DNA from 4 places in the [Clostridium] scindens ATCC 35704 genome. Region 2 is predicted to be linked to each of the others. Evidence: a T-box and tRNA genes for the amino acid it is inferred to sense, from the RefSeq annotation. Region 2 holds a T-box; the other regions hold tRNA genes.

Region 1 (2,202 bases), 990 kb from region 2:
ATTCTACCAGCTGCGGCGCTTCCGGTGGGCAAAGCTTGGATGCGGAGCGGCCTGGAATCTGATCTGGAATCGGAGCATACAGGGATATGGCGCATTTGCCATGATTCCGATCGCATTATATAATGGAAGCCGGGGCAAGAAGATGAAGTATTTCTTCTATATCTTTTATCCGGCCCATCTTTTGATTTTGTTTGTTATTAGCAGATATATAGGATAACAGGGAAAGAAAAAGGAGTAAGTATGAAAGTTTGGCAGCATTTGCGCACGATTAATCATCATAAATCACTGGTCATGAAGCATTGTTTTAAAGTTGGGCTTTATAAACAGGGACTGCTTCATGACATGTCGAAGTATTCGCCCACAGAATTTCTGGTGGGATGCAGGTATTATCAAGGGACCAGGAGCCCGAATAACGCCGAGAGGGAGGCGACAGGCTATTCCAAAGCCTGGCTGCATCACAAGGGAAGGAATAAGCATCATTATGAGTACTGGATTGATTACAGCGTCGATCCGGGAGAAGGCATTGTGGGTCAGAAGATGCCCATAAAATATGTAATCGAGATGTTCATGGACCGGGTGGCGGCATCTAAGACTTATCAGGGCAGTAATTATACCGACAGGCAGCCGCTGGAGTATTATGAAAAAGGAGCAGCCAAGCTTGGCAAGATGATACACCCGGAGACAGCAGCATTGCTTCACTTTTTATTGAAGATGCTGGCGGAGGAAGGAGAGGAAAAAACCTTCCGATATATCCGGAGAAAAATTTTAAAAAAATGAAATTATTTATTGACATTTTAGGCCCTATATAGTAATATATTCTTCGGACGGTTCAAGCGTCACTTGCGGAAGTGTCGGAACTGGCAGACGAGCAAGACTAAGGATCTTGTGAGCAATGCGCTCGTGTGGGTTCAAGTCCCATCTTCCGCAGTTAACACCCCTAATTTACTGGATTTCCGGTAGATTAGGGGATTTTTGTATTATCTTTTTTGTATTTCTCTGGCTGCAGCCGGCTATTCTTTTAAAGTTCCTTTTCGCCATAATCCGCATATATTGTAATAAAACGATTGGTGGTAACATGTTATGAATAATGATCCTCGTGGCACTATGATCCAGCAGGGAAACACGATGCGGATAAATAATGGCTTTGTGGAAGACGTATCCTGTTTTAATAATGCGAGAGGGCAAATCCTTGTCTCTTATGCCGTGCAGGAAAGAAACAATATAACTTCCATCCAGGATATCCAGCTGAATATTGGCAGAGGCACTGTGATCCTGAATTCTTTCGGACAGCGTATGTGCCTATGCTGCATCCAGGCAGGATCCTGGGTAAATGCCACATTTTCCGCACGTATGACAAGAAGCATTCCGCCCCAGGCGAATGCGTTCCTGGTTACCGTTCTAAGAAGCCCCAGGCCTTCATCCTCGGTTACGATAGGCAGGATTATAATGATTGATTTTGACAATAACTTTCTGATTACGGAAGATCCAGACAACAGCGACAATCAGATGAAGTTTATAATTACAAATACGACTTCATTTACCAGCCGTTTTGGGGCTCCGATCAGATTCAGCTTGCTCTGGCCAGGCCAGATGGTTCGCATAACCCATGCAAACTTCCAGACACCAAGTATTCTGCCTCAGACTACGGCGTTTAATGTCCAGTTAATATAAGATAAAGACGAATAATTCTGTATTTAATTAAAAATACTTAATTTATTGCGTATATGGTGTATAATGGGCATAAGAATCAGAAAACCTAAAGAGCAGGGAGGGAATGCCTATGCTGGAGAAACTGGATTTAACGAAGACGCTTAGCAAGTCGGAGTATAAAGAGAAGATAATGGAATTGGAGCCGAAGATCGGGAAACTCCAAAGGGAATGCAAGGATCTGGGGATTCCGGTCATGATAGCATTTGAGGGATATGACGCAGCCGGCAAGGGCGTTCAGATCGGAGAATTGATAAAAGCTCTGGATCCAAGAGGATTCGAAGTACATGCAGTAAAAAAGGAGACGGAGGAAGAGCAGATGCATCCTTTCCTCTGGAGATTCTGGACCAAGATGCCGTCAAAGGGACGGATTGCCATATATGACAGCAGCTGGTACCGCAAAGTGCTGATTGACCGGTTTGACAAAAAGACCAAGAAGAAAGAAGTGGCGGATGCCTATCGGTCTATCTGCTCTTTCGAAGAGCAACTGACGGA
Region 2 (2,202 bases):
CATCGTAGATATACTTTTCTACCGCCTCTCTTGTCTCATCCGTAGCCAGGCTCTTGGAAAGTTCATGCTCAGGCGCAAGTACCATGAAGGTAGCGCCATAGAGGGTGTCCGGCCTGGTGGTGTAGACCGTGATTTTTTCTTCTCTTCCTTCAATTGGGAAATCTACTTCCGCTCCATAGGACTTTCCAATCCAGTCTGCCTGCATCTTCTTAACCTTCTCCGGCCAGTCCAGCTTGTCTAAGTCGCTGAGCAGACGCTCCGCATACTTGGTGATCCGCAGCATCCACTGGCGCAGATTCTTCTTGGTCACTTCCGTGCCGCAGCGCTCGCACTTGCCATTGACAACTTCCTCGTTCGCAAGGCCGGTCTTGCAGGATGGGCACCAGTTGATCGGAAATTCCTTCTCATAAGCAAGGCCTTCCTTGAACATTTTTACGAAGATCCACTGGGTCCATTTATAGAATTCGGGATCTGTAGTGTTCACTTCCATATCCCAGTCATACAGGGCAGCGATCTCGTTAATCTGGCGCTTGATGTTCTTTACATTCTCTGCTGTGGAGATTGCAGGATGCACGCCCATCTTGATGGCATAGTTCTCAGCTGGAAGTCCGAACGCATCCCATCCCATCGGATGCACGATATAGTATCCCTGCTGCAGCTTATATCTGCTCCATACGTCAGAGATTACATATCCTCTCCAATGTCCTACATGAAGGCCATTTCCCGACGGATATGGGAACATGTCCAGACAGTAGTACTTTTCCCGCTTATTCCCCTTTTCGTCAGCCTTAAGGTTGACTGGATTCTGCTCCCATCTTTCACGCCATTTTTTCTCGATTGCCTTATGATTATAAGGTACGTTTGACATTATTCTTTCCTCCTGCTCTTTTGATATATTAAGGCCCATCGGCCTTGTCAGCATAACTGCTTTCTTAGAAAAAGCCTTCTCATCTCGCAAGAGACGAAAAGGCCTGAACTTCCGTGGTACCACTCTTTTTCACCCGTACTGATAAAATACAGATGCACTCATTATCTTCTGTAACGGGAAGGCCCGCTTCTGCCTATGCGATCATACAGGGTTCAGCAGAAGAACTCCAAGGCGAGTTGGGAGATTACGCTTGCTGCCTTGCACCATCCGGCAGTTCTCTGTAAAACGGTAGGCTCTTACTACTCCTCTTCTTCGTTTCTACAATATTCTTACTTATTATATGAAGAATGTTAAAATAAGTCAAGTCCTGATTTTAGGGTTCCTGAAAAACTTATTTTTTGTAGTTGTTCACGCCTTGGCTTTAGTGTATAATAAACATAAGTAAATGGTACTGAAAACTTCAGTATAATATGATACATAAAGGAGAGGTTTGCCATGGTAAATTTATTAACAGGCCCAAAAGGCACCGGAAAGACACAACAAATGATTGAGCAGGCTAATCAGCAGGCGAAAAGCTGTAACGGAAACGTAGTTTTTATCAAAAAGACACATCGCGACACCGCAAGTGTTGCATTTGATATCCGTACGATCTGTATGGATGATTTTCCAGCAATTGAAAATATTGACGAGTATATCGGCTTTTTATATGGCATGTACAGTTCCAACCATGATATTGAATGTGTATTCATCGATGGAATACTGAAGCATGCCGATATTTCTTTAAGCAACATGCCAGAATTCATTGAGCGCCTTAAGAAGATTTCAAAAGAATGCGACATTGAATTCTATGTAAGCATCAGCGCCAACAAAGAAGATTTATCTGGTATTGACCAGACAGGCTGCCAGTATCTAAACTAGAACAACCGGAAAATACACGAAGCGAATGGAATTGCAGGGCGGTCCAGTGATGGGCTGCCCTTTTACGGTATGAGAAAATGAGTGGAATCAAAGAACAAAAAAGAAACAGGCTTCGGCTGATGCTGTGCGCTCTTTTTTCTGTATGAGAAGTATAAAGACAAATATATCGCCTACAGTCTTGGAAAGTTCTGCTTTGGAGGCAATTCCAACCCGGAAGATAAGGATACGATGATCTTCCAGCAGACATCTACGTTTAAAAAGGGAGTGGTTCAAAAGAACGATGACATCCATATGATTCCCTGTTCCCTGTCCTCTGCCAGCGGATATAATGACTATTGTCCGACTCCGCTGGAAGGCGACTCCAAACAGAGAGTCCTTGATAAGATCGAAGAATACAACAAAGACTTATAGATGGC
Region 3 (2,202 bases), 520 kb from region 2:
TTGAACCTGTGCGAGGAATGGAAGGCGTAAGAGAAGCCACGGTAGAGATGGGCGGGCTTCCCATCCGTCTGGCAGTGATTCATGGTACCGAGAATGCGAGAACTTTCATAGAGCAGATGAAAAAGGAAGACAAATCCTATGATTTCATAGAGGTTATGACCTGCAAGGGCGGATGCATCGGAGGGGGCGGACAGCCAAAGACGCAGGTGCCGATGACGGATGAAGTGCGTAAGGCAAGGATAGAGTCGCTCTATGCAAAGGATGCCAAGATGACGCTGCGCTATAGCCATGAGAATCCGGATATTAAGAGAGTATACAGCGAATTCTACGGAAAGCCATTGAGCCAGGCAGCAGAAGAGATGCTGCATACGTCCTATTATTCCAGGGCAGAAGACTTAGGACCGGAAGGAATGGTTTTAAAAGAATTTACAAAACCTGCCTGGGAGCAGGATAAAGAAAATAACGAAGCAAATCAAGAGAAAGAAGAAAAGGAGAACAAGACAATGACAAAATTCAGATGTACCGTATGCGGCTATATTCATGAAGGGGAGAACCCGCCGGCAGCCTGCCCGGTATGCAAGGTAGGACCGGAAAAATTCGAAAAACTGGAGGAGGCAGCAAAGGCTTCCGGAAGATACGCAGGAACAAAGACAGAGAAAAACTTAATGGAAGCATTTGCAGGAGAGTCCCAGGCAAGAAATAAATATTCCTTCTTTGCTGAGATCGCAAAACAGGAGGGCATGGAACAGACTGCTGCTATCTTTATGGAGACGGCAGAACAGGAAAGACAGCATGCCAAGATGTGGTTTGCGGAATGGCACGGGCTTGGAGACACAGCTGATAATCTTCAATCAGCCGCAGATGGGGAAAACGAAGAGTGGACCCAGATGTACGCCCGCATGGCCAAAGAAGCCAGAGAAGAGGGATTTGAAGACCTTGCAGTGAAATTTGAGAATGTGGCAAAAGTAGAAGCAGCCCACGAAAAGCGTTACTTAAAGATTCTGGATACTCTTAAGAATGAACTGACCTTCAAGGGAAATGCGCCTCTTGGCTGGAAATGTCGCCAGTGCGGATACATTCACGAAGGAGAGGAAGCGCCGGAAGTATGCCCGACATGCGGATATCCCAAAGCGTATTTCGAACGGAAAGTGGAGAACTACTAAAATATAGAGTGGAAGAGTAAGATAGAAAAATGCGGATGGTCCTATATCATCCGCATTTTATATTGAAAAGAAATATAATACGAAAAAAATTGACAAAACTGTCATAATATATTAAAATACAATCTGTTGACATGCGGATGTGGCGGAACTGGCAGACGCGCTAGACTTAGGATCTAGTACTTCGGTGTGCAGGTTCGATTCCTGTCATCCGCATCATGGACCGTAATCTTTCGTAAAATGGAGGGTTACGGTTTTTTTGTATACAATTATAAAGAACTATTATAGTAGTCTTACACTATAGATGATGCCGTAAATAAAATTTTTACTAAACTTGATGAGGCAATAGATGATTTTGAAAATGGCAGAGTATTATCAGAAGAAGTAGTATGGAAACAAATAAAGCGAAGGGCGATAACCGGGGCAGGGGCATGAAAATGTCCTGCCCCAGATTGTTGCGTCAAATGTGAAAAAAGATTATAATGTACCATATATGTTAATAATAGATAATTACAATTAGAAAAAAGGAGCGTATCTGACATGCTTGAAGTGAAGAATCTGACATTCAAGGTGAATGAAAATGGAATAGAAAGAAGTATCGTTAAAGACATCAGCTTCCAAGTTGGCGAGGGCGAGATGCTTGTTATTACCGGACCCAATGGCGGAGGCAAGTCTTCTCTTGCAAAGGTACTGATGGGGATTGAAGAAGCAGATGATGGCCAGATCTTGCTGGATGGGGAAGATATTACTTCTTACGACATCAACCACAGGGCCAATGCCGGGATCGGATTTGCATTCCAGCAGCCGCCAAGATTCAAGGGAATGACGGTAGACAGGCTGCTTTCTCTTGCAGCCGGCCGGGAACTGTCCGAGCCTGAATGCTGCAAAATGCTCAGCGGGGTAGGGCTGTGCGCAAAAGAGTATATTAAGAGGGAAGTTGACGCAACCTTGTCCGGAGGCGAGATGAAGCGCCTTGAGATTGCTACCGTCCTGGCAAAGCCACACAAATTATGTATATTTGATGAGCCGGAGGCGGGAATCG
Region 4 (2,202 bases), 520 kb from region 2:
TTGACCAGGAATTAGAAGGCGGCACGCAGCAGACTCTGTTGAAACTGCGGGACAGCAAACTGGAAGATGACCTGCTTGTGGAGCAGTTCTACGATAATGTCATCGATAACTATGACTATGCCGAAAACTATTACATAATACTGATTCACGCTGTATACGACGTGCCGGGCAAATCCTCCGACGGACTGGAGATGTTCGATGCCTCCGATACAGTCTATGATCACATCATGTGCAGCATCTGCCCGGTAAACCTTACCAAGGCGGGTCTGACCTATAACGCGGAGACGAACAATATCGAGGACCGGATCCGCGACTGGATCGTTGAGGCCCCTGCAAAAGGATTTCTCTTCCCGGCTTTCAACGACCGGGCAAGCGATATACATAACATCCTGTATTATACCAAGAAGCCGGAAGAGATACAGCCCGATCTGATCGCCAACGTACTGGGAAGCACCATCCCTTTGACAGCCAATGACCAGAAGGCCACCTTCCAGGCCATCGTAAGCGACACCCTGGGCGAGGACTGCGGCTACGAGGTGGTGCGCAACATCCATGACAATATCTTCGAGATGCTGGAAGAATCCAAAGAAGCGCCGGAACCATTGGAACTCTCCAAGCCGGATGTAAAGCGGCTGCTTGAAAAAAGCGGCGTGCCTCAGGAAAAGATGGAATCCTTTGACCAGGAATTTGAAGAAGTGGTCGGCGAAAAGAAAACCTTCCTGGCCTCCAATATTGCCAACGCCAAGACCTTCCAGATCGAGACGCCGGATGTCATCGTCAAGGTCAACCCCGAACGCTCTGATCTGGTTGAGACCCGTGAGATCGACGGACGCCGCTGCCTGGTAATCGCGATCGACGATCACCTGGAAGTAAATGGAATTGAAGTCCGATAGACATGCCTATGGCCAGTAAGTCCATACTGCCATCGCCGGAAACTCGTAAAAAGCAATAAAATAAAATTTTTTGTAAAAAAGCGAAAAAGTATTTGCAAAATATATTATTCTGTGCTAGAATATTTTTTGCGAGCGGAGATGGCGGAATGGCAGACGCGCTAGATTCAGGTTCTAGTGGTGGCAACACTGTGAGGGTTCAAGTCCCTTTCTCCGCATCATTTATAAGTAGGAAGAAACCAACTGTTTACAAGGTTTCTTCTTATTTTTTTATAGAAACTTTCACCTCTTTTTGTTATCGTATAAGGCAGCCCGCTCCTTGATCTTAAGCCATACACGCCTAGCCTTGACAGGGTGGAAACACCGGAAGTCCCCGGCTGGTGCGGCCATTGGCCAAAGAGTCTGGAAAAACCCGCGGAATTTTCCTGGGAGAATGAATTTAATTTCTAGGGCAGCATTTGATTCTAAAGCATTTAATTCTAAAGAAAACCTTATGTCTTCCTGAACATTCTGTGATATCCCTTGAGTCTTTCTGATAAACATAATAAAATAGAAAGCGTTTCACAAGGAGGGATAACATGAGTATAAATAAAAAAGACTTTTTCGATGATGATTTCGAGGTCATTTATGAAGGCGATCTCCCTGATCTGCCCGAAGAGAGCCATGATGATTATGAGGACGTGCTTCAGAAGCTGGCCGATCTGGATAAAGAATATGAAACCTCTTATCATAGCCGGAAGCCCCAAGGAAATAATCGCAATGATCGTTTTAGCGATCACAACAATGATTATGATGATGACTATGATTATGACGACTATGATTATGATGACGACTATGATTATGATGACGACTATGACGATGATGGTTCCAGACGGAGGTCGAAGAAAGGCCAGAGCGCCGAAAGCAAAAAGAAGAAAAAGAAAAGGAGAAAGATGCCAAACCTCCTTTCTCCGGTGTCCAAAACTGCCAAAGCCGGAGGCAAGGCGGCCTTTAAGATCGCCAATCTAATTCTGCGTGCCGCGACCTTGATACTCATTGCCATTATTTTCTGCCTACTGGCTGTCAACTTCTGGAAGAACTACGGCGCGTTTGGAAGCATTGCCACCGCCGTGGCACAGAAGAATTATGCTCTGGCCGCTTATGCAGTTGTGGCCGTTTTCCTGCTGCTCTTCGAACTGATCACCTTCTTCCGGGTATTGTCCGGAAGCAAGAAAAGCGGCCGCAAGGGCCGCTACGTGGACACAGGCAGAGGCCTGTTCTCATTCCTGTTCATTTATGCCGGTTCCTTGCTGTCTGCCTTATTCTACGGACT

Evidence for each region. The T-box of region 2 lies ahead of leuS (leucine--tRNA ligase). A T-box ahead of a tRNA ligase gene usually reads a tRNA of that ligase, here a tRNA-Leu.
Region 1: it encodes a tRNA-Leu, which carries the amino acid that the T-box ahead of leuS (leucine--tRNA ligase) is inferred to sense. The anticodon was not compared.
Region 3: it encodes a tRNA-Leu, which carries the amino acid that the T-box ahead of leuS (leucine--tRNA ligase) is inferred to sense. The anticodon was not compared.
Region 4: it encodes a tRNA-Leu, which carries the amino acid that the T-box ahead of leuS (leucine--tRNA ligase) is inferred to sense. The anticodon was not compared.

What each region holds. Positions count from the first base shown of each region.
Region 1 covers NZ_CP036170.1:2,741,804-2,744,005, forward strand. Annotated here, with positions in the region: gene HDCHBGLK_RS14110 (TraX family protein) at 1-217, shown strand, start outside; gene HDCHBGLK_RS14115 (DUF5662 family protein) at 241-777, shown strand; tRNA gene HDCHBGLK_RS14120 (tRNA-Leu) at 843-927, shown strand; gene HDCHBGLK_RS14125 (hypothetical protein) at 1,081-1,671, shown strand; gene pap (polyphosphate:AMP phosphotransferase) at 1,781-2,202, shown strand, end outside.
Region 2 covers NZ_CP036170.1:78,530-80,731, forward strand. Annotated here, with positions in the region: gene leuS (leucine--tRNA ligase) at 1-868, opposite strand, end outside; T-box leader at 955-1,190, opposite strand; gene HDCHBGLK_RS00355 (hypothetical protein) at 1,364-1,786, shown strand; gene HDCHBGLK_RS00360 (hypothetical protein) at 2,015-2,197, shown strand; gene HDCHBGLK_RS00365 (AEC family transporter) at 2,192-2,202, opposite strand, start outside.
Region 3 covers NZ_CP036170.1:600,956-603,157, reverse strand. Annotated here, with positions in the region: gene rbr (rubrerythrin) at 1-1,163, shown strand, start outside; tRNA gene HDCHBGLK_RS03135 (tRNA-Leu) at 1,297-1,376, shown strand; gene HDCHBGLK_RS03130 (ABC transporter ATP-binding protein) at 1,701-2,202, shown strand, end outside.
Region 4 covers NZ_CP036170.1:596,544-598,745, forward strand. Annotated here, with positions in the region: gene HDCHBGLK_RS03100 (DUF4317 domain-containing protein) at 1-893, shown strand, start outside; tRNA gene HDCHBGLK_RS03105 (tRNA-Leu) at 1,026-1,108, shown strand; partial or broken gene HDCHBGLK_RS19915 (tRNA (N6-threonylcarbamoyladenosine(37)-N6)-methyltransferase TrmO) at 1,197-1,340, shown strand; gene HDCHBGLK_RS03115 (hypothetical protein) at 1,469-2,202, shown strand, end outside.